Regions from separate parts of the Spiribacter aquaticus genome, predicted to be linked through region 2. Evidence: predicted binding sites of a transcription regulator. Region 2 holds the regulator's gene; the other holds the start of a gene.
The links. The regulator sigma-54, encoded in region 2, starts transcription at its own class of promoters, with help from an activator protein. The targets are predictions, from matches to a motif close to TGGCANGNTNCNTGCTT.
Positions count from the first base shown of each region.

Region 1: a site for sigma-54 is predicted at 5,877-5,893, ahead of glnK (P-II family nitrogen regulator). Genes of this name have one in related genera too.

Region 1 is NZ_VMKP01000001.1:448,790-464,655, reverse strand. It holds gene FPL11_RS02330 (primosomal protein N') at 1-724, shown strand, start outside; gene argS (arginine--tRNA ligase) at 792-2,552, shown strand; gene FPL11_RS02320 (SPOR domain-containing protein) at 2,555-3,181, shown strand; gene FPL11_RS02315 (NAD(P)-dependent oxidoreductase) at 3,192-4,076, opposite strand; gene FPL11_RS02310 (ammonium transporter) at 4,202-5,449, opposite strand; gene glnK (P-II family nitrogen regulator) at 5,472-5,810, opposite strand; gene ubiK (ubiquinone biosynthesis accessory factor UbiK) at 6,061-6,342, shown strand; gene FPL11_RS02295 (YifB family Mg chelatase-like AAA ATPase) at 6,395-7,888, shown strand; gene FPL11_RS02290 (D-amino acid dehydrogenase) at 7,918-9,180, shown strand; gene FPL11_RS02285 (monovalent cation:proton antiporter family protein) at 9,201-11,186, shown strand; gene FPL11_RS02280 (c-type cytochrome) at 11,187-11,696, opposite strand; tRNA gene FPL11_RS02275 (tRNA-Arg) at 11,803-11,879, shown strand; gene FPL11_RS02270 (porin) at 11,936-13,015, opposite strand; gene FPL11_RS02265 (histone deacetylase family protein) at 13,336-14,358, shown strand; gene FPL11_RS02260 (recombination-associated protein RdgC) at 14,559-15,452, opposite strand; gene FPL11_RS02255 (5-(carboxyamino)imidazole ribonucleotide synthase) at 15,483-15,866, opposite strand, start outside.
Region 2 is NZ_VMKP01000003.1:135,789-151,654, reverse strand. It holds gene FPL11_RS07220 (S1C family serine protease) at 1-212, shown strand, start outside; gene hisD (histidinol dehydrogenase) at 200-1,501, opposite strand; gene hisG (ATP phosphoribosyltransferase) at 1,507-2,151, opposite strand; gene murA (UDP-N-acetylglucosamine 1-carboxyvinyltransferase) at 2,144-3,424, opposite strand; gene FPL11_RS07200 (BolA family protein) at 3,429-3,671, opposite strand; gene FPL11_RS07195 (STAS domain-containing protein) at 3,671-3,988, opposite strand; gene mlaD (outer membrane lipid asymmetry maintenance protein MlaD) at 3,985-4,437, opposite strand; gene mlaE (lipid asymmetry maintenance ABC transporter permease subunit MlaE) at 4,470-5,246, opposite strand; gene FPL11_RS07180 (ABC transporter ATP-binding protein) at 5,243-6,058, opposite strand; gene FPL11_RS07175 (calcium/sodium antiporter) at 6,179-7,147, shown strand; gene FPL11_RS07170 (KpsF/GutQ family sugar-phosphate isomerase) at 7,159-8,133, shown strand; gene lptC (LPS export ABC transporter periplasmic protein LptC) at 8,134-8,691, shown strand; gene lptA (lipopolysaccharide transport periplasmic protein LptA) at 8,675-9,193, shown strand; gene lptB (LPS export ABC transporter ATP-binding protein) at 9,199-9,930, shown strand; gene FPL11_RS07150 (RNA polymerase factor sigma-54) at 9,992-11,461, shown strand; gene hpf (ribosome hibernation-promoting factor, HPF/YfiA family) at 11,485-11,811, shown strand; gene FPL11_RS07140 (PTS sugar transporter subunit IIA) at 11,817-12,293, shown strand; gene FPL11_RS07135 (HPr kinase/phosphorylase) at 12,290-12,760, shown strand; gene rapZ (RNase adapter RapZ) at 12,751-13,599, shown strand; gene FPL11_RS07125 (PTS sugar transporter subunit IIA) at 13,596-14,024, shown strand; gene FPL11_RS07120 (HPr family phosphocarrier protein) at 14,011-14,298, shown strand; gene mgtE (magnesium transporter) at 14,318-15,673, shown strand; tRNA gene FPL11_RS07110 (tRNA-Met) at 15,680-15,756, opposite strand; gene ychF (redox-regulated ATPase YchF) at 15,817-15,866, opposite strand, start outside.

The DNA of each region.
Region 1 (15,866 bases), on a different contig from region 2:
GGGCACCGAGCGGATCGAGGCGGCGTTGACCGAGGCCTTCCCGCAGACCCCGCCGGTGCGCATCGACCGCGACAGCACCCGCCGCCGGGGCAGCTTCGAGCAGGCCATGCAGCGGGCGCAGACCGGCGAGACGCGGCTGATCCTGGGCACCCAGATGCTCGCCAAGGGCCATCATCTGCCGGCGGTGACGCTGGTCGCCATCGTTGACGCCGACCAGGGCCTGTTCGGTGCCGATTTTCGGGCGCCTGAGCGGCTCGCCCAGCAGGTCATTCAGGTCGCCGGGCGGGCCGGCCGGGCCGAACGGCCCGGCGAGGTGGTCATCCAGACCCATCACCCGGAGCACCCGCTGCTCCAGCAGCTGCTGCACGGTGGCTACCCGGCGTTCGCCCGGACGGCACTGGCCGAGCGTGAGGCCGCCGGACTGCCGCCCATGCGGGCGATGGCACTGATCCGCGCCGAGGCCACCGACCGTCACGCGCCACTGGCCTTTCTACGCGCCGCCGTGCCACTGGCCCCCGCCGACGACGCGGTGGAGCGGCTCGGTCCGTTTCCCGCGCCCATGGAGCGACGCGCCGGTCGCCATCGCGCCCAGCTGATGCTTCTGGCCGACAGCCGTGGCGATCTGCAGGCTCTGCTCAGCGGCTGGCTGCCGGCACTGGGCCGGCTGCCCGAGGCGCGGCAGGTGCGCTGGTCGGTGGATGTCGATCCGGCCGAGTCGCTGTAGCGCTTGAAGACTGCGACCGAGGCCGGATAATGGTCGCTCGTTTGCCAACCGGATATTGAACACCCCGATGAAAGAAGAACTCGTCGATCTGCTGAGTCAGGCCCTGCAATCCCTGGCCGCCGCCGAATCCCTCAGCCTTCCCGACCGGATCGACATCCAGCTCGAGCGCGGCCGCGGCAGCGGCCACGGCGACTACGCCAGCAACCTCGCCATGCGTCTGGCCCCGGTACTGCGCCAGAACCCCCGCGAGCTGGCGACCCGGCTGGTGGCCCATCTGCCGGTGCATGCCCACATCGATCAGGTCGAGGTGGCCGGCCCCGGGTTCATCAACTTCTTTCTCACCCGCGATGCGGCCAACGCCGTCATCGCCCGGATCCACCGCGAGGGCCGTGAATTCGGCCGCAGCCACTATGGCCGGGGCCAGCAGGTGATCGTCGAGTTCGTCTCGGCCAACCCCACCGGCCCGCTGCATGTCGGCCATGGCCGCGGCGCCGCCTTTGGGGCGGCGCTGGCCGACGTGCTCGAGGCGACCGGCCACGCGGTCCATCGCGAGTATTACATCAACGACGCCGGGCGGCAGATGCATATCCTCGCCGTCAGCGTGCTGATCCGCTATCTGGAACATCGTGGCGAGTCCATGGCCTTTCCCGCCAACGGCTATCGCGGTGACTACATCCACGGCATTGCCCGCGATCTGGAGGCCGAGGCCGGCGAGCGCTACCGCATCACCGCCGCCGAGCTGACCGCCGGTCTGCCCGCCGATGCCCACGCCGGCGGCGACAAGGAGGCGTATATCGACGCCCTCATCGCGCGCGCCCGGGGCCTGCTGGGAGAAGGCCGCTACGAGGAGATCCTCGAAGCGGCGGTCACCGCCATCACCGGGGATATCGCCGAGGACCTGGCCGCCTTCGGTGTCCGCTACGACCGCTGGTTCAGCGAGCGCGCACTGGTGCGCACCGGCGCCGTGGAGCATGCCCTCGAGCAGCTCCAGGCCGCCGGCGCGCTCTACGACGCCGAAGGTGCCCGCTGGTTCCGCTCCACCGACTATGGCGATGACAAGGACCGGGTGGTGCGCCGGGCGGATGGGCAGACCACCTACTTCGCCTCGGACATCGCCTATCACCTGAACAAGTTCGAGCGTGGCTTCGAACAGGCCATCGATGTCTTCGGCGCCGATCATCACGGCTACATGGCCCGCGTGCGGGCAAGCCTCGAGGCGTTTGGCCATGCCACCGACGCGCTCACCTTCCGGCTGGTGCAGTTCGCCATCCTCTACCGCGGCTCCGAGCGCCTGCCCATGTCGACGCGCGCCGGCGAGTTCGTCACCCTGCGCGCCCTCCGCGAGGAGGTGGGCAACGACGCCGCCCGCTTTTTCTATGTCATGCGTCGGCCCGAACAGCACCTCGACTTCGACCTCGAGCTGGCCAAGTCGCAGTCCAACGACAACCCGGTCTACTACATTCAGTACGCCCACGCCCGGGTCTGCAGCGTGCGCCGGCAGAGGCACGAGCGCGGGATCGAGCATGACCACGACAACGGGCTGAGCCATGTCGACCGGCTCGACGCCGATCATGAGCAGGCCCTCATTCAGGCCCTCGGCCGCTACCCCGAGGCGCTCGAGTCGGCGGCGGCCAATCACGAGCCGCACCTGCTGGCCGCCTACCTGCGCGAGCTGGCCGGCGCGTTCCACACCTACTACAACGCCCATACGTTCCTGGTCGACGACCGCGACCTGCGCGATGCCCGCTTGACGCTGATCGAAGCCGTGCGCGAGGTGGTGCGCAATGGCCTCGATCTGCTGGGCGTCTCGGCACCGGAACGCATGTAGACATGGCAGCGAAGGGCAGCACCCGCCGCAAGCCGGCCCGCAAGAGCAATGGGCAGGCGAGCCGTCCGACCCGCGCCCGGGCGGCGTCGGGCCGTCGGCCGGGTGCCATTGTCTGGGGGGCGACGGGGCTGGCCGTCGGCCTGCTGGTGGCCCTGGTGGTGCACCTCGAGCATCGCCGGCCCGATGCACCCCGCACCGACGCAACCGCTGACAGTGAAGCGGCCCCCTCGCCGGCGACGCAGGACGATCAGCCGCGGTTCGAGTTCTATCGCCTGCTCAACGAGCAGGAGGTGGAAGTGGGCGAGCGGGATGACGGCGAGGAGCCGCCCGCACCGGCCGTGCCCGAGGCCGATCCCGCCGCTGATCCACCGGCCGCCCCCGAATCGGACGGCACCCGCTATCTGCTGCAGGCCGGCTCGTTCCGTCAGGCGGAGGATGCCGATTCACTGAAAGCCAGCCTGGCGCTGCTGGGCATCCAGGCCCGCGTCCAGGTGGTCGAGCTGCCCGGCGGCGAGACCTGGCACCGGGTTCGCGTGGGGCCGTTCGCCGATCTCGAGCAGGTCAATGGGGTCAGGGCGCGGATGGCCGATCAGCAGATCGAATCCATCCTCCTCCAGGCCGGCGGCTGACCCGCCCGGCCTAGAGACTCTTGCGGTTGCCCGATTCGAACAGCTCGCGCTTGAGCCGGAACAGCGCCGAGGTGTCCTCGTCGCCGTAGCCCTGATCCAGCAGGCGCTCATAGTGCTTGATGGTCATCTCCACCAGCGGCAGATTGACGTCGAGCTTCTGCAGCAGGTCGCGGCACAGGTTGAGATCCTTGTGATGCAGCGACACCCGGAAGCCGGGCTCAAAATCGCCGGCCAGTATCCGGCTGCCACGGCGCTCGAGCAGACGGCTTCCCGCCGCGCCACCGGTGAGAACCGGCAGCAGGCGCTCGGTGTCGAGGCCACTCGCCTCAGCGAATGACAGTGACTCACTGATCGCCTGGACGATGCCGGCAACCATCACCTGATTGACCGCCTTGGCCCGCTGGCCACTGCCCACCGGCCCGAAGTGCGTGGCGTCGCTGCCGATGGCCTGCAGGGCCGGGCGCACCCGCTCGAGCACCGCCGGGTCGCCGCCCACCATGATCTGCAGGGTGCCGGCCTCGGCGCCCTCGGGGCCGCCGGTGACCGGCGCATCCAGGAACGTCGCGCCCTTCGCCTCCAGCATCGCTGCGGCCTCGCCGGCCGCGTCCACGCCAATGGTCGAGGTATCGATCACCACATCACCCGGGCTGACACCCGCCGCCAGCGCCGCAACCACTTCCAGCACATCGGCATCCGCGCGGACGCAGGTAATGACCACATCGCAGGCGTCGGCAAGCGCCGTCGCATCGTCGGCCACCGGTACGTCCAGCTCATTGCCGAGGGCATCGGCCGTGGCCCGCGTGCGGTTCCACACCCCCGCGAGCAGTCCATCGGCGGACAGGTTCCGCGCCATCGCCCGGCCCATCACGCCCAGTCCGGCAACACCCACTTTCATGCTTGTCTCCCTATCGTGCGTCAGCCCATCTGAGGCCCGGCAGTCTAACGCAGGTGCTCATCCTGCCCCAGAAAAAAAACGGGCGCCCGAAGGCGCCCGTGGGTCAGTGGTTCAGCCGGTCCGCGTCAGCGCGGGTTGCTGAACTCCGGATAGGCCTCGACACCGCATTCGACGATGTCGAGCCCGGTCTCTTCATCCTCCTCGGAGACACGCAGTCCGATCACCGCCTTGAGGATGGTCATGAGGATGTAGCTGACGCCAAAGGTCCAGACGAAGATCGTCACCAGACCGATGATCTGCGGCCCGAAGCTGGCGCCTTCATTCCACAGCGGCACCGCCAGGACACCCCAGATGCCGGCCGTGCCGTGCGCGGAGATGGCACCCACCGGGTCGTCGAGCTTGAGCTTGTCGAGTCCGACGATGGAGAACACCACCAGAACGCCGCCGACAACGCCGATCAGGGTCGCGCCCAGCAGACTCGGCACGTTGGGACCCGCGGTGATCGACACCAGACCGGCGATACCGCCGTTGAGGGCCATGGTCAGGTCGGCCTTGCCGAACATCAGGCGCGCGGTGACCAGCGCGGCGACGACACCACCGGCAGCGGCCAGGTTGGTGTTGGCGAACACCAGGGCGACCGCGTTGGCTGAGCCGGCGTCGGAGAGCTTGAGCTCGGAGCCGCCGTTAAAGCCGAACCAGCCAAACCACAGGATGAACACACCCAGCGTCGCCAGCGGCATGTTGGCACCCGGAATTGGTTTGACCTCGCCATTGGGGCCGAACTTGCCCTTGCGCGGGCCCAGCACCATCACCGCCGCCAGTGCCGCGGCCGCACCGAACATGTGGACGATGCCCGAGCCGGCGTAATCGGAGTAACCGACCTCGGCCAGGAAGCCACCACCCCAGCTCCAGAAGCCCTGGATGGGATAGACCAGGCCGGTGACGATCACCGTGAACAGGAGGAACGTCCAGAGCTTCATCCGTTCGGCCACGGCACCCGAGACGATCGACATCGCGGTTGCCACGAACACCACCTGGAAAAAGAAGTCGGAGATGTTCGAGTAGTAGGCATCGCTGCCCGCGGCGATGTCCGCCGGCACGTTATCCGATGCGCCGAGAATGCCGCCGATGGACGGAATGACGCTGCTGATGCCGCCGCCATACATGATGTTGTAGCCGATCAGCATGTACATGATGCAGGCGATCGCGTAGAGCGAAACGTTCTTGGTGAGGATCTCGGTGGTGTTCTTCGAGCGCACCAGGCCCGATTCGAGCATGGTGAACCCGGCGGCCATCCACATGACCAGCGCCCCGGAGATCAGGAAGTAAAAAGTATCCAGCGCGTAGGCCAGTTCGTTGAATTCTGCAGACATGTTTCAGACTCCCAGTGATTCCTTAGAGTGCGTCTTTGTCGGTTTCACCCGTACGAATGCGGATGGCCTGTTCGACGGGCGAGACAAAGATCTTGCCGTCGCCGATCTTGCCGGTGTTGGCCGCCTTGCTGATGGCCTCCATGGCGCGTTCGACAAGATCATCGTCGAGCACGACCTCGACCTTCATCTTGGGCAGGAAATCGACGACGTACTCAGCCCCCCGATAGAGCTCGGTGTGGCCTTTCTGACGGCCAAATCCCTTGACCTCGGTGACGGTGACGCCCTGCACGCCGATCTCCGAGAGTGACTCCCGGACATCGTCGAGCTTGAAAGGCTTGATAATCGCAGTGATCAGCTTCATGCCTGAACTCCCCTGTCGGGACCGGATCCCCCGGTGCCCATGAACGATATAAATGCACCAGAGTCTATGCACGGACCGTGCCAACGAGCGGGCGCTCAGCGATCGGCGACCTGATCCTGTGCATCGCGGGCGATATGCACTTTCTCGGTGCAAACTCCGTTCATCGGACGCACCAAAATGAGTCGCCCCGTGGATTGGGAATTGCCCGCGAACGCCTTAAACTGGCCCGACAGTCAACGGAGGCCGAACAATGCTCGATCCGAAACAGCTTGACGACATGGCGAAGCGCTTTTCCGAAAACCTGCCCAGCGGGCTGCGCGACTTTCAGGCGGAAGTCGAGAAGAACGCCCGAGTGGCGCTGCAGAGCACTTTCAGCCGGATGGAGCTCGTCACCCGCGAGGAATTCGACGCCCAGGCCAAGGTGCTTGCCCGCACCCGCGAGCGCCTCGAGGCGATGGAAGCCCGGGTCGCGGCGCTCGAGGGGACGCCAGCCACCGGCGAAGCGGCACAGCCGGACGACGCCGCCGACTGATTCCCGCCCGCCACGCGCGGGTCTTCAGCTTCGCACAGGGAGGTGCGTCGCCATGGCACTGGCACAGATTCAGGCCCGCGCGGCGGTGGGCATCGATGCCCCGCGCGTGGGCGTCGAGGTTCATCTGGGCGGCGGTCTGCCGTCGCTGTCCATCGTGGGATTGCCCAATACGGCGGTGCGCGAGGCCCGCGACCGGGTCCGCGGGGCACTGACCACCAGCGGTTTTGAATTCCCGCGTCGCCGCATCACCGTCAATCTCGCTCCCGCCGATCTGCCCAAGGATGGCGCCCGCTTCGACCTGGCGATTGCGCTGGGCATCCTCGTGGCCTCCGGCCAGATTCCCGGACAGCATTGCGGGACCACCGTGTTCTGCGCCGAGCTGGCGCTGTCCGGCCGCCTGCGTCCGGTCAACGGCACCCTGCCCGTGGCACTGCGCTGTACCGCCGCCTCGGAAACCCTCGTCGTTGCCGCCGACAATGCCGCCGAGGCCGCGCTGGCGGGTGGCCCCGTGCATGGCGCCGATCATCTGCTCGATGTGACCCGGCATCTCGGTGGCAAGCGTCCCCTGCCACCGGCGCAGCCCAGCGGGCGCGGCCATGCCCCGGCAGGCCCCGATCTGCGCGATGTCATCGCCCAGGCGCCGGCGCGGCGGGCCCTTGAAATCGCCGCGGCCGGCGGCCATAGCCTGCTGTTCTGCGGCCCGCCCGGCAGTGGCAAAAGCCTGATGGCGGCACGCCTGCCGGGCCTGCTGCCCGCCATGACCGATGCCGAGGCAATGGAGTCGGCATCGCTGCACTCCATCGCCGAGGGTTGCTTTGACCCCGCTCACTGGGCCCGACGCCCCTTCCGCAGCCCCCATCACAGCACATCGTCGCGGGCACTGACCGGCGGTGGCGTGCGCCCGCGGCCGGGCGAGATCTCGCTCGCCCACCACGGGGTGCTGTTCCTCGACGAACTGCCCGAATTCCCCCGTGAAGCCCTCGAGGCCCTGCGCGAGCCACTCGAGACCGGCGAAATCAGCGTCTCGCGGATCAACGCGCGGCTGCGCTTTCCCGCCCGCTTCCAGCTGATTGCGGCCATGAACCCCTGCCCCTGCGGCTACGAGGGTGACAGCGACCATGACTGCCGCTGCACGCCGGCGCAGATCCGTCGCTACGGCAACCGCATCAGCGGTCCATTGCTGGATCGCATCGATCTGCAGGTGCGGGTCCCCCGGCTGACCGCCGCCCAGCTCGATACCTGCACTGAGGGCGAGTCCAGCGACGCGGTGGCCCGCCGCGTCCAGATCACCCGCGAGCGCCAGCTGGACCGTGACGGGATCCCGGCCAGTCATCTGCCGGTCAGCGCGATGCGCCGCATCGGCCGACTCGATGCCGCCGGCCGGCAAATCATGCGCCAGGCCACCCAACGCTTTGGTCTGTCGGCACGCGGCTGGCACCGCTGCTGGCGGATCGCGCGCAGCATTGCCGATCTCGACGGCGCTGCTGACATACGGGAACACCATATCGCCGAAGCACTGTCCTATCGTGAGCGGGTTCAGCGTTAAACTGATCGCAATACGTCAGGGGAGGTTCAGTGAATATCATCGTGATGGGCGGCGGCCTGGTCGGCGTGGCCACGGCATGGTATCTGCTCGAGGGCGGCCATTCGGTGACGCTGCTCGACCGGGCACCGGAACTGGCCTCGGAGGCGAGCCATGCCAATGGGGCCATGCTCCACGCCAGCCACACTGAGCCCTGGAACACCCCGCAGGCCCTGGGCCAGCTGCTGCGCTGGATGGGGCGCGAGGACTCACCACTGCTGCTGCGGCCCACGCAACTGCCGCGCCTGATGGGCTGGGGACTGGGGTTTCTGCGCTACAGCCGCCCCCATCACCACGCCCGCAACACGGCCGTCAACGCGCGTCTGGCCACTTACAGCCTGCAGCGCATGCGCGAGCTCGAAGCGGAAACTGCCATCGACTATACCCAGGCGCATAACGGCATCCTCAAAATCTTCCGGCATCCCGAGGAAATGGAAACCGCCCGCGCCAGCAGCCGCCTGATGGCGGACTCGGGGGTGCGCCACGAGACACTGAGCCCCGCCGGGATCAGCCAGCGCGAGCCGGCGCTCGCCGATATTCAGGCGGAACTCGCCGGCGGGTTCTTCTACCCCGACGACGCCAGTGGTGATGCCCGCCTTTTCTGCCAGCGGCTGGGCGAGAAGGCCGTCGAGCGCGGACTGACCCTGCGACTGGGCGAATCGGTACAACGCCTGCACGTCAAAGCCGGCCGGCTGCGGGCCATCGACACCGACCGGACCACCCTCGAGGCCGACGCATTCGTGCTGGCCACCGGCGCCGAGGCACCGTACCTGGCCCGACAGGCAGGCCTCCGCCTGCCCATCAAGCCAGTGAAGGGTTACTCCGCCACGCTGCCGGTGGGCGGGCTCGAGGCGGCACCGCGGTTGCCGATCATCGACGATGGCCGCAAGATCGTTATTACGCGACTGGGCGATCAACTGCGCATTGCCGGCACCGCCGAGTTCACCGGTTATGACCGGCGTATACGGCCGCAGCGGGTCGAGCGCGTGCTCGAACAGGGGCTGGCGAACTTTCCCGCACTGGCGCGCCAGGTCGACACCCGTCAGGCCGATCAATGGGCCTGCCTGCGCCCGATGACCATTGATGGTCCGCCGATCCTGGGGCCCAGCGGCATCGACGGGCTCTACCTCAACACCGGCGCCGGCCACCTCGGCTGGACCTTCGCCGCCGGGACCGGGCGCGTCGTCGCTGATATGATCGACCAACGTACGCCGGAGATTGATGTGTCCGGCCTGACCCTCGAGCGCTACCAATAGGCGAGGACGCCACCCCGAGCATGGACAGCCTGCAAAGCATCATCCTCCTGCTGACCACCTCCGTGGTGGCGGTCTCGGTGTTTCGCCGGCTGACCCTGCCGCCGATCATCGCCTACCTGGTGGTGGGCATGGCCCTGGGCCCCTCGGCACTGGGCCTGATCCCCGAAAACGAAACCACTCATCTGCTCGCCGAGTTCGGGGTGGTCTTTCTGCTGTTCACCATCGGCCTGGAGTTTTCGTTTCCGCAGCTGCACGCCATGCGCTGGGCCGTCGGCGTACTGGGTGGCAGCCAGGTCACCCTGTGTCTGGCGCTGTTCGGTGGCATCGCCTGGTGGCTGACCGGATCCATCGAGGTGGGCGTGGTGCTGGGCGGCGCGCTGGCACTGTCGTCCACCGCCATCGTCACCAAGCAGCTCACCGAGCAGGTCGAGGTGCACACCCGACATGGGCGGCGGGCAGTGGGCGTGCTGCTGTTTCAGGATCTGGCCGTCGTCCCGCTGCTGATCGCCATTCCGATCCTCGCCGGCAACAGCGACAACTCACTGACCACCGAGCTGGGGCTGGCGCTGATCAAGGGTGTGGTGGTGTTCGGCATCATGGTCTGGGTGGGGCGCAAGGCACTGCGACCGATCTTCCACGAAGTCGCCCAGGCCCGGTCCAACGAGCTGTTCACGCTGACGGTACTGCTGATCGCGGTCGCCGCGGCCTGGCTGACCCATCTGGCGGGCCTGTCGCTGGCGCTGGGGGCGTTCCTTGCCGGCATCATGCTGGGCGAGACCGAATACCGCTATCAGATCGATGCCGACATCCGACCGTTCCGGGATGTGCTGCTGGGGTTTTTCTTCATCACCGTCGGCATGGTGATCAACCTGCCGGTACTGATCATGGAGCTGCACTGGGTGCTCCTCATCGCCGCCGGCATGGTGGCCGTCAAGCTGCTGCTGGTGTACACCATCGCCCGCCAGGTGGACGGCCCACAGGACTCGGGACGGACCGCGATCATCCTCGCCAACGGCGGTGAGTTCGGCTTTGCCCTGATCGCCCTGGCGATCAGCGCCGGGCTGATGACATCGGCCACCAGCCAGCTGGTGCTGGCCGCCATCGTCCTGAGCATGCTGGCCGCGCCGATCCTCATCCGCCATAACCAGGCGCTCGCCCAGCGCCTGCTCAGTGCCCCGGCGGAGGGCGCCAATGCCGCCGACACCAGGACCGAGGTCTCGCGTATTGCCGAGCCCCTCGCCAACCACGTCATCCTCTGCGGCTATGGCCGGACGGGTCAGAACATCGGCCGCTTCCTGGATCAGGAAGCGCTGCCGTACCTCGCCCTCGACCTCGACCCCCAGCGCGTCCAGGAGGCCCGCAACGCCGGCGACCCGGTCAGCTATGGCGATTCCGAGCGACGCGAAGTGCTGCAGGCCGCTGGCCTCGAGCGGGCGCGGATGATCGTGCTCAGCTTTGACAACCCGGCCGGTAGCCTCAAGGTGCTCGAGCATACCCGCGCCGAGCGCCCGGACATTCCGGTCATCGTGCGCACCCGCGACGATCGCTGGATCGAGCGCTTTGAAGCGGCCGGCGCCACCGTGGTGGTCCCGGAGATCCTCGAGGCAAGCCTGATGCTCTCCTCGCATGTGCTGGCGCTGCTGGGGGTTCCCATGGCGAAGGTGTTCCGCAGCGTGCGGGAAGTCCGCGGGGATCGTTACCGGCTGCTCAAGGGGTATTTCCACGGCGCCGAGCGCGTGGATATGGAGAAGGTCGGGCGCTTCCAGGAACAGCTCCACGCCATCACGCTCAGTGGCAATGCCCCGGCGATCGGTCAGCGGCTGAGCGACATTGACCCCGACTCCATCGGGGTCACCATCAACGCCGTGCGGCGGGGTGGCATCCGCGGGCCGCAGCCATCACCGGACACCGTGCTGCGGGACGGGGATGTACTGGTGGTCTATGGCACGCCCGAGGCCCTCGAGCATGCCGAACACGTCCTGCTCGGCGGCGAGCCGGCGGGCTGATCAGGACTCGGGGACTTCCAGCCCGGTTTCGGATTCGACCATCCACTCGATGGCCGCGCGGATCTCCTCCTCAGAGGCGGCGCCACCCTGCGCGGGCATGTTGCCGTAGCCATCGGCGACGTTCTGGGTGAGCGTTTCCCAGCCCTTGCCAATGCGCTCATTCCAGGCCGCCTTGTCGCCGATCCCGGGAGCATTGAGGAAGTTGCCCTGATGGCAGGCGATGCAGACCGCCTGGGTGACCTGCTCGCCGCTGCGCACCTCGGTGACACCGCCCTCATCCGCGCCGGAGTCCGCCGAGGCGATGGCGGGCGCCGGCTCGCCACTGAGGCGGACGGCGAAATCCGGCGACAGGTTCTGCTCGGCGCGCTCCTCGGCAAGCGCCTGCCGTTCAGGATCCATGTCACCGAACACCGAATTCGCGATCACGATGAGCAGAACGGTCACGCCCACCAGCGTGGCAATGACCAGTGCGAAGTTACGGACGAAGACACTATCCTGCTCGGCGCTCACTTGATAATCCTCAATTTTTGGGCTGTCACAAAGTATAGCGGCATTGCCCGACACGGCAAACCGGGGGCTATGCCCGGACCGCGGCAGACGCTATAATCTGCGGCATGCGCCTGTAGCTCAGCTGGATAGAGCGTCGGCCTCCGAAGCCGAAGGTCGCAGGTTCGAATCCTGCCGGGCGCACCAGATCAATCCACGCGTCGGCTGCGCCATCCTGACCGCAGCCGACACGCGGAGTAGTACTAGAACCTGTACTGCATTCCCGCGGCGAGAGTTTTCCCGGCGTCTAGCCCGGGCTCGTCCACGTCGTCATGAAAGTAAGTTGCATAGAGGTTGACGGCACTGCCAACAGACATGTCGTAGCCAACCGCGAAGGTCGTCCGGTTTCCCCCCTCCTCGAAATCAACATCCGTCGTCAGACGGGTGGCATCCGAATACGCGACCGCCGCCAGGACGGACCCCGGGCCGGCCGGCAGTGAGACACCCGCGGTACCAGTATTGATGTCAAAGGACTCGTTCCCATTAAGGTCTTCGTCCAGGTCATAATCCGCGTATTGGTACTGCCCGAATAGCTGCGCTCCACCGATGGATTGACTCACGCCGAGAATCGCGGAGGAGTGCTCGCCACCGGCGCTGTAGTTCAGCCCACCGACAGTTCCAAGGTCGAGATACTGGGCGCCGGCGATCATCACCGTGCCACCCGATCGATAGACCAGGTTGCCGCCCAGCCGGTCCTCGCCCGACTCACCCTCAGTTTCGCCAAATGCGTATTGGGCCGTCGCCGTTACTCCGCCCATCGTTGGGGCAACGTACTGGATACTGTTATCCCAGCCTGAGTCCCCCAGATAGGAGGCAGCCGCGTCTCCGTTCCCGGCATAGGTGTGAAAATTTGCAGGCGAGAACGTGAACGATCCTCCGAACGGATTGGTGAACAACATGGGCAGATACAGCGGCGCCGTAATACGCCCACCGTAGACGGACCCAAAGTCGCCTTGCAGACCAAGCTTCGCGCTACGCGCAAAAAACTTGTCGCCATCAAAACGGCCGCTCTCGGCAACATCCGGGCGGAAGAATGCCTCAACATCACCCACCGCCGTGAGATCACTGGTGATGGCGTCGGATGCCTGAATACCCCAGTAGGATGTGTCACGCCCACCCGAGTTGAGGACCGTTGTGGAATCGGTATCCTCGCCGATGGGCTCAACCGACCCCGCAAAGACATCAATGATGCCGTCGATTTCGACGTCCACCGCCGTGGCATTCGTGCTGACCATTACCGCCGCCAGGCCAAGCCCGGTCGCAGATCGCAATGCGTTCTTCATGATACCCCCTGAATTTCGTGTTCAATCAATCAGTCGCGACGGGTTGCAGAATCATCCGCATGCCGCACATTGACCTATCACGATTCGTGCCATGATTCGGGCGTCCCTTACCCTACTGTTTTTAAAACGTTTTTTTTGCGCGAGGACGCTGAAGCTCCGACTTACCGGCCAAGACCGGAAAGAAATGGTGCATTGAGCCCCGCGAATGCGTCTGCGCGGTGCATATAGGAGAAGCCACGGACGCTGCAGGAATTGTTTTTCCTGGGAATGCGGCCGACTGGTAAACTTGATGTAGTCTTTAACGAGAGAGTCAGCACGCCGTGAAAGCCTATTTCGATCACCGTCAGGACCTTCATTACCCCCGGACCTATTTCACCCGTGGCCAGATGCGGGCGCCACAGGAGATCCCCGAGCGGACCGGGCACATCCTCGAGGGCCTCGAACGGGCCGGCGCCCGGCTTGAGACGGTCAGCGATCACGGCATCCAGCCCATCAGCCGGGTGCATGATCTGGGCTATCTGCGGTTTCTGGAATCGTGCCACCGGCGCTGGACGAGCATGCCCGAGGACTGGGGCGACGAGGTGCTCTCGAACGTGTTCGTGCGCGAGCCTAACCCATTGCGGGGCATCCTGGCCGAGGCGGCGCGTTATCTGGCCGATGGCAGCTGCCCGGTGGGCGAGCATACCTGGGAGTCGGCCTACTGGTCGGTGCAGGCCGCGCTGTGCGCCGCCGACGATGTCGTCGCCGGCGATCCGATGGCGTTCGCCCTATGCCGGCCGCCGGGTCACCACGCGCGGGTCGATGCCGCCGGTGGCTTCTGCTACCTGAACAATGCGGCGATCGCCGCCGAAGCGCTGCGTCCGCACTACCCCCGGGTGGCGGTGCTCGACACCGATGTGCATCACGGCCAGGGCATCCAGGAGATCTTCTACGACCGCGCCGATGTCCTTTATGTCTCCATCCACGGCGATCCCACCAATTTCTATCCGGTGGTCACCGGGTTCGAGGATGAGCGCGGCCGCGGCGAGGGCTATGGGACCACCATCAACCTGCCGCTCCCCCACGGCTCCGATGCCGGGGCGTTCTTCGGCAGGCTGGACGAGGCGCTCACCGCCATCCGCCTGTTCGCCCCCGATGCACTGGTGTTCTCCAACGGCTTCGATATCTACCACGAAGACCCGCAGGCGAAGATCGGGGTGAACACGGACGATATCCGCACCCTGGGCGAGCGCGTGGCCGGACTGGGGCTTCCCACGGTGGTCATCCAGGAGGGGGGGTATCACTACGCCAGTCTGGCGACCAACACCGAATCGTTGATGGCGGGGCTCAACACGCCGCGGTGACAACGCGGCGTCGCGGCGGTTCCCGGGCATTTGTGCCCTGCAAGCATAGGCGATCATCCGCCATGGCTATTCCGGCAGCATGCGACAAGGACTAGGATAAGAGCCGTTGTCAGGGGCGATCCCCTGAACCGACTCTCCTCCTCTTGGCCGACGTCATCGTCGGCTTTTTTTTGTCCGGATGACGCCGCTGACGGTCGCCGTCAGTCAAACCAGGCCATCAGCCGCGGCAGAAACCGACCCAGCTCTTCGGCCATGATCACAAAGTCGGCATCGAACCGCTCCTGCGGCGACTCGGCATCGCGGTCATCGACATCACTCTGTACGCCATCGGTGAACTTCAGTCGCTTGATGGACAGATCCGAGTCGAGCACTGCGTTGACCCGATCATCCCAGGTCATCGCCAGCCGACGGACGCGCTTACCGGCCTTGATATGGCCACGGATTTCGGCACTGCGCAGGTCCTGGCGTTTGCAGCGCACTTCGGCGCCCTCGCTGCGCGGATCCTCGAACACCGCCTCCTCGCCCGGCTCCAGGTCGGAAGGGAAGCGGTCATGGGCGAGCCACTCGGTCATGACCTGATGCGGCGCGCTCTCGGTCTGCAGCGGCCGGATGGGCAGGCTGCCCAGCAGCGCCCGCAGATCATCCGTGAGCAGCTCGGCCTCACGCCAGGTGGCAGCATCCACGACCAGCCAGCGTCCGCTCAGATCCAGATAGGCGTAGGCGCGTTTACTGCGCGTGAAGGCCCGTGGCAGCAGATCGATGGTCACCTCTTCTTTGATGCGGGCCTTCTCGCGCCGCCCCAGCGGTCGGGCCATGGCATCCTCGCGCTCGGCCACGCGGGCATCGACGTTTTCCCGCACCACCGCCGGCGGCAGCACCCGGGTTTCAGTCTGCAGGCAGATCATGAAACGGTCACCGGCCGCATGCACCAGCGTCTCACCCCCCTTCTCGAGCGGTGGGACCCAGCCGCGGGTTTCCGGATCATGCGGGCCGACGGGCTGGAACTGGCCGGCACTGAGCCGGTCCTCCAGCGCCTCGGCATCGATGGTGAAGGCATCGGCGATTTGATAGACGCAGAGATTGCGAAACCACATGGTTGATTGATTGTTCCGTGCTGAAAGGGGTCAGGGATTGGAGGGCCGGACCAGGGCGGCCCGGGCCGCCTGGACGCGGCGGACCGCTTCGTCCCGATCCGGAGCCGAGGCGGTCAGATGCCCCATCTTGCGGCCGGGTCGGGGCTCGGCCTTACCGTAGAGGTGCAGGTTGACGCTCGGCGCCGACAGCGCCGCGGCCCAGTCGGGCTCGCCCTGCGCCCAAAGATCACCCAGCAGGTTGGCCATGGCGGTGGGCCGCTGGCGCTGGGTATCCCCCAGTGGCAGGCCACAGACCGCCCGCAGCTGCTGATCGAACTGACTGCTGGGGCAGGCCTCGATGGTCAGATGGCCGGAGTTATGCGGCCGCGGCGCCAGTTCATTGACCAGCAGCCCGCCGTTCTGGTCCAGAAAGAG
Region 2 (15,866 bases):
ATGTCATCGAGACCGCCAACGGCGAGCCGGTGCGCACGGTTCAGGGACTGCTCAGCTGGATCACCGAACAGGCGCCGGGGCGTGAAGTCATCCTCAACGGCCGGCGCGACGGCGAGACCCGGCGCTGGGAAGTGGAGATCGCCGAGCGGCCCACCGACCTCAACGGCGATGCTCCACAGCGCCCACCGCAACCCGAGGGTCAGTCGCGGTAGCGCATCTCCGCTGACCGCGCGTGCGCAGTGAGGCCCTCACAGCGTGCGAGCCTGGCGGCAATCGGCCCCAGCACGGCGGCTCCATCAGCGGTGCACTGCACCAGGCTGGTGGTCTTGCAGAAGTCATAGACGCCCAGCGGCGAGGCGAAACGGGCGGTGCGCGAAGTGGGCAGTACGTGACTCGGCCCGGCACAGTAATCGCCGAACGCCTCGGGGGTGTACCGGCCCAGAAAGATCGCCCCGGCGTGGTGGATGGATGCCGCCAGCCGTTCAGGCTCGACCACGGACAGCTCAAGATGCTCGGGAGCGATCGAGTTGGCGACGTCCGCCGCCTCGGCCAGATCGCGCACGCAGATCATCGCCCCGCGCCGGGCGAGCGAGGCACGGATGATCTCCGAGCGTTCCATATCGGGCAACAGGCGTTCCATGGCGGCCTGGACGTCATCCAGATAGCGCGCCTCGGGGCAGATCAGCAGCGCGCGGGCATCCTCGTCATGCTCGGCCTGCGAGAACAGATCCATGGCCGTCCATTCCGGATCGGTCTGGCCATCGCAGACAATGAGGATCTCGGACGGACCCGCCACCATGTCGATGCCGACATGGCCGAATACCCGTCGCTTGGCCTCGGCCACATAGGCATTGCCCGGGCCGACGATCTTGTCCACCGCCGGTAGCGTCTCCGTGCCATAGGCGAGCGCCGCGACGGCCTGGGCGCCACCCAACAGAAACAGCCGGTCCACGCCCGCCACGGCCGCCGCCGCCAGCACCATGGGTGCGATATGCCCGCCCGGTGCCGGGGCCACCATGATGATCTCTTCGACGCCGGCGACGTGGGCCGGAATCGCATTCATCAGCACCGAAGACGGATAGGCTGCCTTGCCACCGGGCACATAGATCCCGACCCGCTCGAGTGGCCGCACCTGCTGGCCAAGCCGGCTGCCGTCCGCTTCGGTCTTCTCCCAGTCGGCCTGGCGCTGGTGCAGGTGATAGTGGCGGATCCGCGCCGCGGCGGTCTCCAGGGCATCGCGATCGGCGCGCTCGAGGCCCTCCAGCGCCGCCTGGCACTGCGCGGCATCCACCTCGAGCTCGCTGACGGATTCCACCGCCAGCCCGTCAAGGTGCTCGCTGTAGTAACGCAGCGCGGCGTCGCCCTGCCCGCGGACCGCGGCGAGGATCTCCGCCACGGCTGATTCCACGCCATGCGTGGCACCATCATCCCAGTCGGTGAGCGAGCGCAGCTGCTGCTCGAAGTCGGGCTGTGTCGTGCTGAGGCGCTGTATTTCCACCATGCGATTCACCTGTCGGCGCGTGTGGCCGCCGTCTCGGCAATCCGGCCGATCAGCGGTTTGAGTTCGCGATGTCTGAGCTTCATCGACGCCTTATTGACCACCAGACGGGCACTGATATCCGCGATGGTCTCGAGGGGCTCGAGGCCGTTGGCCCGCAGGGTGTTGCCAGTGTCGACCAGATCCACGATCAGGTCGGCAAGGCCCACCAGCGGCGCCAGCTCCATCGATCCATAGAGCTTGATCAGATCCACCTGACGGCCCTGTTCGGCGAAGTGGCGCCGGGTCATGTTGACGAACTTGGTGGCCACGCGCAGGCGCTGCCCGGCTGGCACTCCGCCGGGATGACCCGCCACCATCAGGCGGCAACGGGCGATCCCCAGATCCACCGGCTCATAAAGCCCGTGGCCGCCCTGCTCCATGAGCACATCCTTGCCCGCGACGCCCAGATCCGCCCCGCCATGGGCGACGTAGGTCGGCACGTCCGTGGCGCGCACGATGATCAGGCGGACGCCGGGATGGCTGGTGGGCAGCACCAGGTTGCGACTGCGCTCCGGGTCCTCCAGTGGCTCGATACCCAGCGGGCTCAGCAACGGCAGGGTCTGTTCAAGGATGCGGCCCTTGGAAAGCGCCACGGTAAGCTGTTCAGTCATGGTTCGGAACGCTGTCTCCCGGCATGCGGCGGATATCGGCGCCCAGCTGCGCCAGCTTTTCTTCGATGCACTCGTAACCCCGGTCGATGTGGTAGATGCGGTCGACAAGGGTATCGCCCGCGCTCACCAGTCCCGCCAGCACCAGGCTGGCCGAGGCGCGCAGGTCGGTGGCCATCACCGGTGCGCCGGTCAGCCGCTCGATGCCGTGACTGATGGCGGTATGGCCCTCAAGGCGGATGTCCGCGCCCATGCGCTGGATTTCCTGGACATGCATAAAGCGGTTTTCGAAAACGGTTTCCGTCACCATCCCGACGCCCTCCGCGACCGCATTGAGCGCACAGATCTGGGCCTGCATGTCGGTGGGGAAGGCCGGGTAAGGCGCCGTGCGGACGGTGACCGCGCGGGGCCGGCGACCCTGCATGTCGAGATGGATCCAGTCATCCCCGACAGTGATGTCCGCGCCACTCTCACGCAGCTTGGCGATCACCGCATCGAGCAGGTACGGCGCGGTATTGCGCAGATGGACCCGGCCCCCCGTCATCGCGGCGGCCACCAAAAAGGTTCCGGTCTCGATCCGGTCGGGCAGCACGTTGTAGTGAGCGCCCTGCAGCCGCTCGACGCCGTCGATGACAATGGTGTCGGTGCCGGCGCCGCTCACCTGCGCGCCCATGGCGTTGAGGCAGTTCGCCAGATCCACCACTTCGGGCTCGCGGGCGGCGTTCTCGATCACGGTGCGCCCTTCGGCAAGGGTCGCCGCCATCATCAGGTTCTCGGTGCCGGTGACGGTCACCAGATCCATGACCAGACGCGCCCCCTTGAGACGCTCGCAGCGCGCGCGGATGTAGCCGCCCGCCACTGAAATATCCGCGCCCATCGCCTCGAGCCCCTGGACGTGCAGATTGACCGGACGCGTCCCGATGGCGCAGCCGCCGGGCAACGAGACCTCGGCCTCGCCATAGCGCGCCAGCAGCGGCCCCAGCACCAGAATGGAGGCACGCATGGTCTTCACGAGCTCGTAGGGGGCGTGGCAGTTCTCGATGAAGCTGGGGTCGATTTCCACCCGCATGCGCTCATCAACCGTCAGGCGCACCCCCATGCGCCCGAGCAGCTCCATGGTGGTGGTGATGTCATGCAGATCGGGGATGTTGCCGATCACCGATGGCCCGTCCGCCAGCAGGGTCGCCGCCATGATGGGCAGCGCGGCGTTCTTGGCCCCCGATATGCGGATGTCACCATCGAGGGGCCGTCCCCCGCGGATCAGCAGTCGTTCCACCGGCTCAATCCTGTTCGGCCGCGGCCTGCGCCGGGGTCAGTGTTCGCATCGAGATGGCATGCAGCACGTCGCTGTCGATGTGGGTCTGGAGCAGGTCGTAGACCATGCGATGCCGCCGCAGCAGCGGGATGCCTTCAAAATCCGGGCTCACGATCCGCGCCTGAAAGTGCCGGCCGTCGCCCACGACTTCGACATCGGCCTCGTTCAGGCCCGTCTGCAAAAGCGCCCGAATGGCTTCCGGTTCCATCATTGCCCTGTATTCCCCGCATCTGTCGCCTGAAAGCCCAACAGTGTATCAACCGAACTGATCCGCGCGAGCCGCAGGAGCCCTTCCGGCACACCCACCAGCTCGAGCTGGCCCTGATCGGCGTTGAGAAGCCGCTGCCACTCCACCAGCAGCGCCAGCCCGGCACTGTCGACCTGGCGCACCCCGGTCAGATCGACCCGGTGGACGCCGGCGGCGACCGGCAGTGTGCCCAGCAGGTCCGGCACGGTCCGCGCGGTCAAGTCGCCGTCAATGCCCAGCGCCTGGGGCGCGGTTCCCGTGATCTGCGCCGGTGTCACTGGGCGTCTCCGCTGGACTGCTCGTAGAGAAACTGACCGACAATCTCTTCAAGGACCAGCGCCGACTGCGTCAGCGTGATCTCGTCACCCGGCCCCAGCGAGTCGGGCATGCCGCCGGGCTGCAGCGAGACGTACTGCTCGCCGAGCAGCCCCGATGTGCGCACCCGCGCTGCCGTATCACTGGGCAGATCGTCATACTCCGAATGGATGGTGAGCTCGACGCGCGCCTCGAACCGGCCAGGGTCGAGGGTGATCGCACTGACCCGCCCGATCTGTACGCCGCTGAGGCTCACCGGAGCGCGCTCGCGCAGACCACCGACATTCTGGAAGTAAGCCTCCACCGTGTAGCCCTCAGTGCGCTGGAATGCGGTGATGTTGCTCACCTGCATCGCCAGCACGAACGCTGCGGCCAGGCCGGCGGCCACGAAGGCGCCGACCGCAATTTCCATCGTTCGGGAATTATCCACCGGACAAACCTCCGTCAGTCGAACATGAGTGCCGTCAGCACAAAATCAAGCCCCAGCACGATCAGCGATGTCACCACCACCGTGCGGGTCGTGGCCCGGCTCACACCATGGGAGGTGGGCCGGCAGTCGTAGCCATTGAACACCGCGATCCAGCCGGCCACCACGCCGAACAGCACGCTCTTGATCAACCCGTTCAGGATATCGTCGGAGAAGCTGACCTGGGACTGCATCTGCGACCAGAACGACCCACCATCCACGCCCAGCAGATTGACGCTGACAAGCCAGGCGCCGGTCACGCCGAGGACATTGAAGATCAGCGTCAGCAGCGGCAGTGACAGGATCGCGGCGGCCAGTCGCGGCGCGATGACGCGATGCTCGGGATCCACCGCCATCATCTCCATGCCGGCGAGCTGTTCGGTGGCCTTCATCAACCCGATTTCCGCCGTCAGCGCCGAGCCGGCCCGGCCGGCGAACAGCAGTGCGGTGACCACGGGGCCCAGCTCGCGGGTCAGTGACAGCGCCACCAGAACACCCAGCGACTGCTCGGCGCCAAAGTCCACCAGGGTGTAATAGCCCTGCAGGGCCAGCACCATACCCACGAAAAGCCCCGAGACGATGATGATGACCAGCGTCAGCACGCCCACCGAGTACATCTCGCGAACCAGCAGACCGGGGCGTCGGACCAGCTCGCCCGAGCCCCGCAGGACCCGCAGCAGAAACAGCACCGCCCGGCCGAGTGTGGCCGCCGTCGCCAGGGTTGAGCCCCCCAGCTGCTGGAGCATGCCGATCATCGATCCGCCCCGCGGAGATCCTCGGCAATGGGAGGCGCCGGGTAATGGAATGGCACCGGCCCGTCGGGCAGCGCATTGAGAAACTGATCCACCCAGCGGCTTTCGCTATGCCGCAGCGCCTCGGGCGTCCCCGACGCGATCACCTCGCCCCCGGAGATCACATAGGCCCGGTCGGCGATGCGAAGGGTCTCGTCGACATCGTGCGAGACCACCACGCTGGTCAGCCCGAGCGCATCATTGAGCTGCCGGATCAATTGCATCAGCGCGCCCATGGAGATCGGATCCTGACCCGCGAAGGGCTCGTCATAGAGGATGATCTCGGGGTCAAGCGCCAGCGCCCGCGCCAGCGACACGCGTCGCGACATACCGCCGGAGAGCTCGCCGGGATAAAGGTCGCGGGCCCCGCGCAGGCCGACGGCCTCAAGCTTCATGAGCACCACCGTGCGGATCAGCATCTCCGGCAGGTCGGTGTGCTCGCGCAACGGGAATGCCACGTTCTCGAAGCAGGTCATGTCGGTGAATAGGGCGCCACTCTGGAACAGCACCCCCATGCGCCGGCGCAGCCGGTAGAGATCACGCCGCGAGAGCTGATCAACCGCCTGCCCGTCGACGGCGACGCGCCCGGCGGCGGCCCGCAGCTGACCGCCGATCAGGCGCAGCAGCGTGGTCTTGCCCGTTCCACTGGGCCCCATGATCGCCACGACCTCACCGCGCCTGACCTGCAGGTCGACGCCGTTGAACAGCCGATTGCTGCCGCGGCTGAAGACAACGCCGCTCAGATCGATCAGGGCCTCGGACTGGGTAACTGGCATGCGGATCGCTTCGCTGATGTCGGTGCGATGAGGAATGCCGGGAGTATCCGTCAAGCCATAAAGGCGGTCAAATGCGATACTTTGTGCCGTTAAACTTGTCATGGAAGGGCCTGCATGCTGATCGCCGCGCTGCTTGTCGTCATCGCCGCCGGATTCGTCGCCCTCGCCTGGAGCGCCGAGCGATTCGTCGACGGCAGCTCGGCACTGGCCCGCCAGCTGGGTGTCTCCAGCCTGCTGATCGGTCTGACGGTGGTCGGCATCGGCACGTCACTGCCGGAAATGCTCGTCTCGGCCATTGCCGCCATCGACGGAACCCCCGGCATTGCCCTGGGCAATGCGCTGGGATCCAACATCGCCAATGTCGGCCTGATCCTGGGGACCACCGCCCTGGTCAGCCCGCTGGTCATAAGCTCCGGAATCCTCAGGCGCGAGATCCCGCTGCTGATGCTGGTGGTCGTGGCCACCGGCGCGCTGCTGGCGGATGGGGCGCTGTCCCGATTCGATGGGGTGGCACTTCTCGCCGGCATGCTGGCTGTGCTGACCTGGATGGCCTGGCAGGCCCGGCATCCGGAGCGCGGCGATGCCATGATCGCGCGCGAACTGGAATCGGCAGTGCCCGAACCCCTTCCGCTCGCCCAGGCGCTGCGCTGGACGCTGCTGGGTCTGGTGCTGCTCATCGCCAGCTCGCGCCTGCTGGTCTGGGCGTCGGTGCTGCTCGCCGGCCAGCTGGGGGTCAGCGACCTGATCATCGGATTGACCATCGTCGCCATCGGCACCAGCCTGCCCGAGCTCGCGGCAGGCCTCGCCAGCGTGCGGCGTGGCGAGAGCGAGCTTGCCGTGGGCAACATCATCGGCTCCAATCTGTTCAACCTGCTCGCGGTTCTGGGCATCGCCGGGGCGATCGCGCCATTCGCCTTTGATCAGGGGGATCTGGCGCGCGATTACGGGATCATGACCGGCTTCATGCTGGCCATCCTGGTCGTGGGCTATGGCCTGGGCAGGCGCGGCCGCCTGGGCCGATGGGAAGGCGGGCTGCTGGTGGGTGCGTACATTGCCTATCAGGCCCTGCTGTTCTTCAGTCACCGTTAAGAGCGAGAGCAATGACCGCCGATACCGATTTCTGCCGCCTGGGACAGGCTGTCATCGACACGGAAACCGCCGCCCTGGCCGCACTGCGCGATCGCATCGATGCCACCTTCGCCCATGCCTGCCGAATCCTGCTGGCCTGCAGCGGCCGGGTGGTGGTGCTGGGCATGGGCAAATCGGGGCACATCGCTGGCAAGCTGGCGGCAACACTGGCAAGCACTGGCACGCCGGCGTTTTTTGTCCATCCGGGCGAGGCCGGACACGGCGACCTGGGCATGCTGGCCGCCGGCGACTGCGTGATCGCCCTGTCGAACTCAGGTGAAACCGAGGAGATCAACGGCCTGCTCCCCGCCATCAAACGGCGCGGGCTGGACCTGATCGCCATCACCGGGCGGCCCGGCTCGACCCTGGCCGAGGCCGCGGCCGTCCATCTCGATGCCGGCGTTGACGCCGAAGCCTGCCCGCTGGGACTCGCGCCCACCGCGAGCACCACGGCGGCGCTGGCCATGGGCGACGCGCTGGCGATCGCACTGCTCGACGCGCGCGGCTTCACCGCCGAAGACTTTGCCCGCTCGCACCCCGGCGGCCGGCTCGGCCGGCGGCTGCTGCTGCGCATCGACGATCTCATGCACACGGGCACGGCGGTGCCCGCCGTGGGGCCGGACACGCCCATGGCGGACGCGCTGCTCGAAATGACCCGCAAAGGGCTCGGCATGACCGCGATTGTCGATGCCGATCAGCGGGTCACCGGCATCTTCACTGATGGCGATCTGCGCCGCGCCCTGGATGAGGGGGTGGACGTGCATGCCACCCCGATCGCCACGGTGATGACGCCGGCCCCGCGCTGCGTCGAAGCGGCGCAGCTGGCCGCCGAGGCGCTGGCGCTGATGGAGCGGCACAGCATCAACGGCCTGCTGGTCAATGACGCGGAAGGCCGGCTCACGGGCGCGTTGAACATGCACGATCTGCTGCGTGGCGGCGTGGTCTGAATGCGCCGCCGAGTGGTCATGCTGCTGGCGCTGGCCCTGGCCGCCCTGCTCGGCTGGCGGCTGTTTGGCGCGGGTGGCGACCCGGATGCGGTCAGGACGGTGACGGACCCCCGCCTGGATGCCTATGCCCGCACGGTTACACTGACCACCACCAATGCGGACGGCGCGATCAGCTGGCGGGTACGATCACCCGACGCGCGCCACAACCCGCGGGAAGGCAGCTGGCGCCTCGTCTCCCCGGACTGGCGGGTGGAGACGGATCGGGGCCCGCCCTGGCGGGGCCGCTCGAACCATGGCTGGATCGGTGATGACGACACCCGTGCCCGGCTGCGCGGCGATGTCGTGATGACGCGCCAGACCGCCGAGGGTCGGACCCGGCTGACCACCCAGCGACTGGATGCAAGAATCCCCGAGCGTTACGCCGAGACGGATCAGCCCGTCACAATGACCCGCCCCGGGCTGCGGGTGGATGCCGTCGGCGCACGGGTATGGTTTGCGCAGGAGCGCCTTGAACTGCTGGATGATGTAGAGGGAGTGTACGATGCGGCTTCACCCTGAGCGACTCTGGATCGGCGCCCTGCTGGCGCTTGTGGTGGCAGTGCCGGTCGCGCATGGCCAGGACGGCGATGGGGCGTCCGCCCCGCCACCGGTGGAGCTGGTGGCCGACCGCGCCGAGGTTGACGAGGCCGAGGGCATCAGCGTGTATCGCGGCGACGTCGTGCTGACGCGCGGCACCCTGCGCATCACCGGCGACGTCATGCGGGTATTCAGCAATGGCGCGGGCGAGCTCGAGCAGGTGACCGTGGATGGCACCCCGGCCACCTATCGCGAGACCGTGGCGGATGCCGCCCCGCGACGGGCCGAGGCACCGCGGATGGAATACTTCGTCGCCGGCCCCGAGCGGCTGATCCTCAAACAGGGCGGACGCCTCTGGCAGGGCGACAACACAGTCACCGGACGCACCGTCACGCATTACCCCGAAACCGCCCGTACCGTTGCCGAGAGCGGCGCTGACGACGACGAGCGCGTCAATGTCAGCGTCAACCCTGCGACGGACTGACCGGCATGGCGCGCAACCAGCTCGAGGCCCGCGGGCTGTCAAAAACCTATCGCGGACGCTCAGTGGTGGATGGGGTCTCCATCGGCCTGCAGAGTGGGGAGATCGTCGGTCTGCTGGGCCCGAATGGAGCCGGCAAGACCACCAGCTTTTACATGATTGTCGGCCTGATCCGGGCGGACGCCGGGGTCATCCGGCTGGATGGCGATGACATTGGCAGCCTCCCCATGCATGCCCGGGCGCGGCGCGGGATCGGCTACCTGCCGCAGGAGGCATCGGTGTTCCGGCGGCTGTCGGTGCTCGACAACCTGCTCGCCGTGCTCGAGACCCGTGACGGGCTGTCACGCCAGGCACGGCTTGAGCAGGCGGAGGCACTAATGGAGGAGTTCGGCATCGGGCATCTGCGTGACCAGGCCGGGATCAGCCTGTCGGGCGGCGAGCGACGGCGCGTTGAGATTGCCCGGGCGCTGGCAGCCGATCCGCGCTTCATCCTGCTGGACGAGCCCTTCGCCGGCGTTGATCCGATCTCGGTGGGCGACATCAAGGGCATCGTCCGACACCTGGCGGAGCGCGGTATCGGCGTACTGATCACCGATCACAACGTCCGCGAGACGCTGGCCCTGGTCGACCGTGCCAGCATCCTCAACGCCGGCCGGGTGATCGCCGACGGGACCCCCGGCATGATACTCGACAACGCCGAGGTGCGGGCGGTCTACCTGGGCGAGGACTTCCACCTGTGAGACTGGCGGGCGCCGGACAGCCGGCGTTACGCTATCCAGACCAATTCGCACGCGGGGAACAATGAAGCAGTCGCTTGAACTTCGGGCCAGTCAACAGCTCACCATGACGCCCCAGCTGCAGCAGGCGATCCGGCTGCTGCAGCTGCCGGCGGCCGAGCTGGCGCTCGAGATCCGCGAAGCGCTCGAGTCCAACGTCATGCTCGAGCCCGAAGACGACACCGATCACGCCGTCGCAGCCGCCGCGCCCGAGGGGACGACGCCGGCCACCCCCGATCCGTCGGAAGAGCGTCTGGGCTCGAACGCCACCGACGCCACCGAGCTGGGCGAGGGCATGGCGGTCTCCGAGCACTGGGATGACACCGGTCATAACGGGCCAGCGGGCGCCACGGCGGAAGGCGACGGCGGCAGCGACTTTCTCGATCGCCAGGCGGCCCCCGCCGATTCGCTGCGCGATCACCTGCAGTGGCAGGTCGATCTGTCCAGCCTGGGCGCGACCGACCGCCAGATCGCCGCCGCACTGATCGACGCCCTGGACGAGCGCGGGCATCTGGCCGAGCCGGTCAGCGAATTGCGGTCCGCCCTCGACGCCGATGTCGACGCCGACATCGACGAGGACGACATCAACGCCGTCCTCACGATCCTCCAGCACATGGACCCGATCGGCATCGGCGCCCGTGACGCCCGCGAGGCACTGCAGATCCAGATCGACGCCATGCCGCCGGACACGCCCGGGCGCCAGACCGCCCGCCAGGCCATTGAAGCCGACTGGTCACTGTTCAGCCCGGGCCGGCAGGTCGCGCTGCGCGAGCACCTGAAGGTCGACCAGGAACAGCTGGACCTGGCCCTGTCGCTGATCCGCCGACTCGACCCCCATCCCGGATCGCGATTCGGCGAAACCCGCACCGATTACGTCGTCCCCGACTGTCGGGTGCGGCGGGTCAACGGCCGCTGGCAGGTCGAGATCAACCCCGAGGCTTCGCCCCGGGTGCGCATCAACGACTACTACGCGAGCCTGATCCGGCGGGGCGACAGCAGCCGTGACAACAGCCTCCTGCGCGATCACCTGCAGGAGGCACGCTGGCTGATCAAAAGCCTGGAGTCGCGGCGCGACACGCTGCAGCGCGTGGCCGAATGCGTCGTCGAGCGCCAGCAGGCGTTTCTGGAGTATGGTGAAGAGTCGATGCAGCCACTGGTGCTGCGCGATGTCGCCGAGGCCATCGACATGCATGAATCGACCGTATCGCGGATCACCTCGCGGAAATACATCCTCACGCCCCAGGGGACGCTGGAGTTCAAGCATTTTTTCTCGAGCCATGTCCCGACGGCCGACGGCGGTGAGTGCTCGGCGACGGCCATTCGCGCGCGCATCCGCCGGCAGGTGGCGGCAGAGGATCCGGCCAGGCCACTCAGCGATTCACGGCTGACCGAGACGCTGCGTGGGGAGGGCATTCACGTGGCGCGGCGAACCGTGGCCAAATACCGGGAAGTCATGGGGATCGCATCGTCAACCCAACGCAAACGGCTACGCTGAAGAAGAAAACATAAGGGGAAATCATGAAAATCGACATCACCGGCCATCACGTCGATGTCACCAACGCGCTGCGTGACTACGTCGACGAGAAATTCCAGCGCCTCGAGCGCCACTTTGATCATGTCGTCGACGTCCATGTGATTCTGACCGTCGAGAAAAAGACCCGTAAGGCGGAGGCCACCCTGGTGGTCAGCGGCGCCCGGCTGTTCGCCGAGTCCACCGCCAGCGAGATGTATGCCGCCATCGACCTGCTGGTCGACAAGCTGGACCGCCAGGTCGTCAAGCACAAGGAAAAGCGCAGCGACCATCATCCGGAGCAGGGACGCGTCGGCGATAATCTGGAACCCTGAGCACTATGGAGCTTACCCGACTGCTGTCGGTGACGCGCACGCAGTGCGGGGTCGACGTCACCAGCAAGAAACGCGCCCTGGAGCGCATGAGCGAGCAGCTCATGGCCGATACCCGGGCGGGCGGCGACGCCACGCGCGCCATCTTCGAGGGGTTGATCGTGCGTGAGCGTCTGGGCAGCACCGGACTGGGGCGCGGGGTGGCACTGCCCCATACCCGCAGTCCCGATATCGAGACCCCGCGTGCCGCCCTGGTCCGTCTGAATACACCCATCGCCTTCGACGCCGCCGACAGCCAGCCGGTGGATCTGCTGCTCGCCCTCCTCGTGCCTGAGCACAGCAACGATGAGCATCTGCGCATTCTCGCCCGGCTCGCGGAGCTGTTTCGCGACGAACACCTGTGCACGCGGCTGCGCCAGTGCCGCAGCGACGCCGAGCTCTACGCCACCATGACCGGCAGCGACGACGGGGCGCCCGACGCATGAGCCAGATCCCCGGGACGCTGATGCGGGTCAACGGTGTGGGCGTCCTGATTCGGGGCGAGGCGGGCATGGGCAAGAGTGACACCGCGCTGATGCTGCTGCGCGCAGGTCATCAGCTGGTGGCCGATGACGCCGTGATGGTCATACGCCGCGGTGACCGGCTGATCGGCCGGGCACCGGACGCCGGTCGCGGGCGGCTGTGCCTGCGCGGGCCGGGGATCATTGAGGCCGGGGATCACTTCGGCACCGGTGCGGTGGCCGACTGGTCACCCATCGACTGCGCCATCGAACTGACCCGGGCCCGGCGTCGGGCAAGCGCCACGGCGGACTGGCAGACCCTGACGATCCACGGCATCGGCCTGGCCCAGCTGGCGCTGTCGCCCGAGCGGCCGGTCGCGGCGATCATCGAGCTTGTGGCAGTGACCGCACCGCGGCCCTGGCGGGTCCCGGAGGCCAGCGCATGCGACTGATCATCGTCAGCGGCCTGTCCGGATCGGGCAAGAGCGTCGCCCTTGCCACCCTGGAAGACTCGGGCTTCTACTGCATCGACAACCTGCCGGTGGATCTGCTGGATGCATTCGGTCAGCACATTGCGATGAGTGGCGAGGAGGCCGACTACGCCGTGGGCATCGATGCACGCAACCAGCCCGCATCGCTGAGTCGCTTTCCCGGCATCCTCGACGCCATCGCCGCCCACGGCCTGGACACCGAAATCGTCTTTCTGGATGCGGATGACGCCACCCTGCTCAAGCGCTTCTCGGAAACCCGCCGCCGCCATCCGCTGAGCGGGCCGGATATCCCGCTGAATGAAGCGATCAAGGGGGAACGTGCCCGCCTCGTCCCGCTCCACGAGCGTGCCGATCTGACCGTGGACACCTCGCAGACCACGTTGCATGAACTGCGCCAGATCATTCGCAGCCGACTGGCCGAATCGCGCACGCATCTGTCGGTGCAGCTGGAATCATTCGGCTACAAGCACGGCACCCCCACCGACGCCGATTTCGTCTTTGACAGCCGCTGCCTGCCGAACCCGCACTGGCAGCCCGCCCTGCGGCCGATGACCGGGCGCGACCGGGCCGTGGCCGACTTCCTGGCCGACAGCCCGCTGGTCGCCCGCTATCTCAAGCAGATCCAGGGGTTCATGGATGACTGGCTGCCGGTCTTCGAGGCCGAGAACCGCAGCTATCTGACCATCGCCATCGGCTGCACGGGGGGCCAGCACCGCTCGGTCTATCTGGTCGAGGCGCTGGGTGCCCACCTGCGCGAGCACGCCACCGCCGTCACCGTGCGGCACCGGGAACTGCCATGAGCGCCGGGCTGCTGCTTGTCACCCATCCGGGAGTCGGCAAGGCCCTGCGGGAGACCGCCGAAGGGATTCTGCCGCGGCTGCCGCTGGCCATCGCCACCCTCAGCCCGGGCCCCCATGACCCGCCGGAGACCACCCTCGGTCGGGTCGAGGCGGCCGCGGCGGGCGTGGACAGTGGTGACGGGGTGCTGATCCTCACGGATGCGTTCGGCGCCACGCCGGCCAATATCGCCATCGCGGTGGCCCGCGGACAGGGCTATCCGGTGATCACCGGCGTCAATCTGCCCATGCTGCTGCGTGTGCTCAATTACCCGGAGTTATCGCTGGAGTCGCTGGCGCGTATGGCGTTGGCGGCGGCCCGTGATGGTATCCTCGAGGCCGTGGCGCCGGCCGTTGACCCGCCCGGAGCGAATCATGGCGTCGGATGAGACCCTTCACCGACGCCGCGTGCAGATCGCCAACCGGCTGGGGCTGCATGCCCGGGCAGCGGCCCGCTTCGCTGCCCTGGCCGGTGAGTATGCCGCCGAGATCCAGGTCAGCCACCAGACCCACACCGCCAACGCCAAGAGCATCATGGGCCTGATGATGCTGGCCGCCGGCCAGGGCAGCGACATTGAACTCCGCGCCCGCGGCGATGATGCGCAGGCGGCACTGGAGGCCATCGCCGCGCTGATCGCCGACGGCTTCGGCGAGGCCGACTGAGCCCGGACAGGAACATTCCATGGTCGAAGAGCGCGAGCAGAAACAGGGCCGGATCGCCGAGACGGTCACCGACCTCCTGCAGGATGGGACGGTCCCCGAGGCCCAGCGCATGCTCAACGCGCTTCATCCCTCGGAGATCGCCAATCTCCTGGAATCCTTCCCCACCGCCCAGCGCAAAGTCCTCTGGGAGCTGGTGGATGAGGAAATCGGCGGCGAAGTGCTGCTTCAGGTCAACGACGAGGTGCGCGGCGGGCTGATCCGCGAAATGGACGATCGTGAGCTCCTGGCCGCCACCTCCGGCATGGACATGGACGATCTGGCCGATTTCATGCAGGACCTGCCGAGAACGCTCACCGGCGAGATCCTGCGCTCGATGGACAACCAGAACCGTCAGCGCCTCGAGGCCGTCCTGGCCTACCCCGAGGACAGCGCCGGCGGTCTGATGAACACCGATACGGTGACCGTGCGCCCGGACGTCAGCCTCGACGTGGTTTTCCGTTACCTGCGCATGCGCGGCGAGATGCCCGAGCTGACCGATCATCTGTTCGTCGTCAGCCGCTATGATCATTTCCTGGGGATCCTGCGCGTCAGCGATCTGCTGACCCGTGACCCCGCCGGCCGGGTCGAGGACCTGCTGGATACCGAGGCCGTCGTCATCCCGGCCGAGATGTCGGATCGCGAAGTGGCACGCATGTTCGAGGACCGCGACCTGATCTCGGCGCCGGTACTCGACGGCCGCGGCCGTCTCATCGGGCGCATCACCATCGACGACGTGGTCGACGTGATCCGCGACGAGGCCGAGCAGTCCATCCTGAGCATGGCGGGTCTGGGCGAAGAAGAAGACCTGTTTGCGCCGGTCTGGTCCAGCACCCGGCGGCGGGCCGGTTGGCTGGGACTGAACCTGGTGACGGCGCTGCTGGCCGCTTATGTGATCGGTCTGTTCGAGGGCACCATCCAGGAAGTGGTGGCGCTGGCCGTGCTGATGCCGGTGGTCGCCAGCATGGGTGGCATCGCCGGCACACAGACCCTGGCGCTGGTCATCCGCGCCCTCGCGCTGGGCCAGATCGCACCGCGTAACAGTCGCGCGCTATTGCTCAAGGAACTGGGGATCGGGCTGCTCAACGGCCTGCTCTGGGCGGCGGTTCTGGCGGGTGTTGCGCTGCTGTGGTTCGGCCGGCCGACCATCGGCATCATCATCGCCGCGGCCATGACCATCAACCTGGGCACGGCGGCCGCTTCCGGCGTGCTGGTGCCCCTGGTGCTCAAGCGGTTTGGCATCGATCCGGCCCTTGCCGGCGGCGTCATTCTGACCACTGTCACCGACATCGTCGGTTTTACCGCCTTTCTGGGGCTGGCGACGCTGTTTCTGCTCTAGAGAAAGTGGTGGCTACGGGTGGATTCGAACCACCGACCCCATCATTATGAGTGATGTGCTCTAACCAGCTGAGCTACGTAGCCTGATCGGAAGACCGCAGAGTATCCGGTGATCGGGGGGTGGCTGTCAAACCCCGCCATGCCTCAGACGTTGAAGCGGAAGTGGCAGACATCACCGTCCCGCATGATGTACT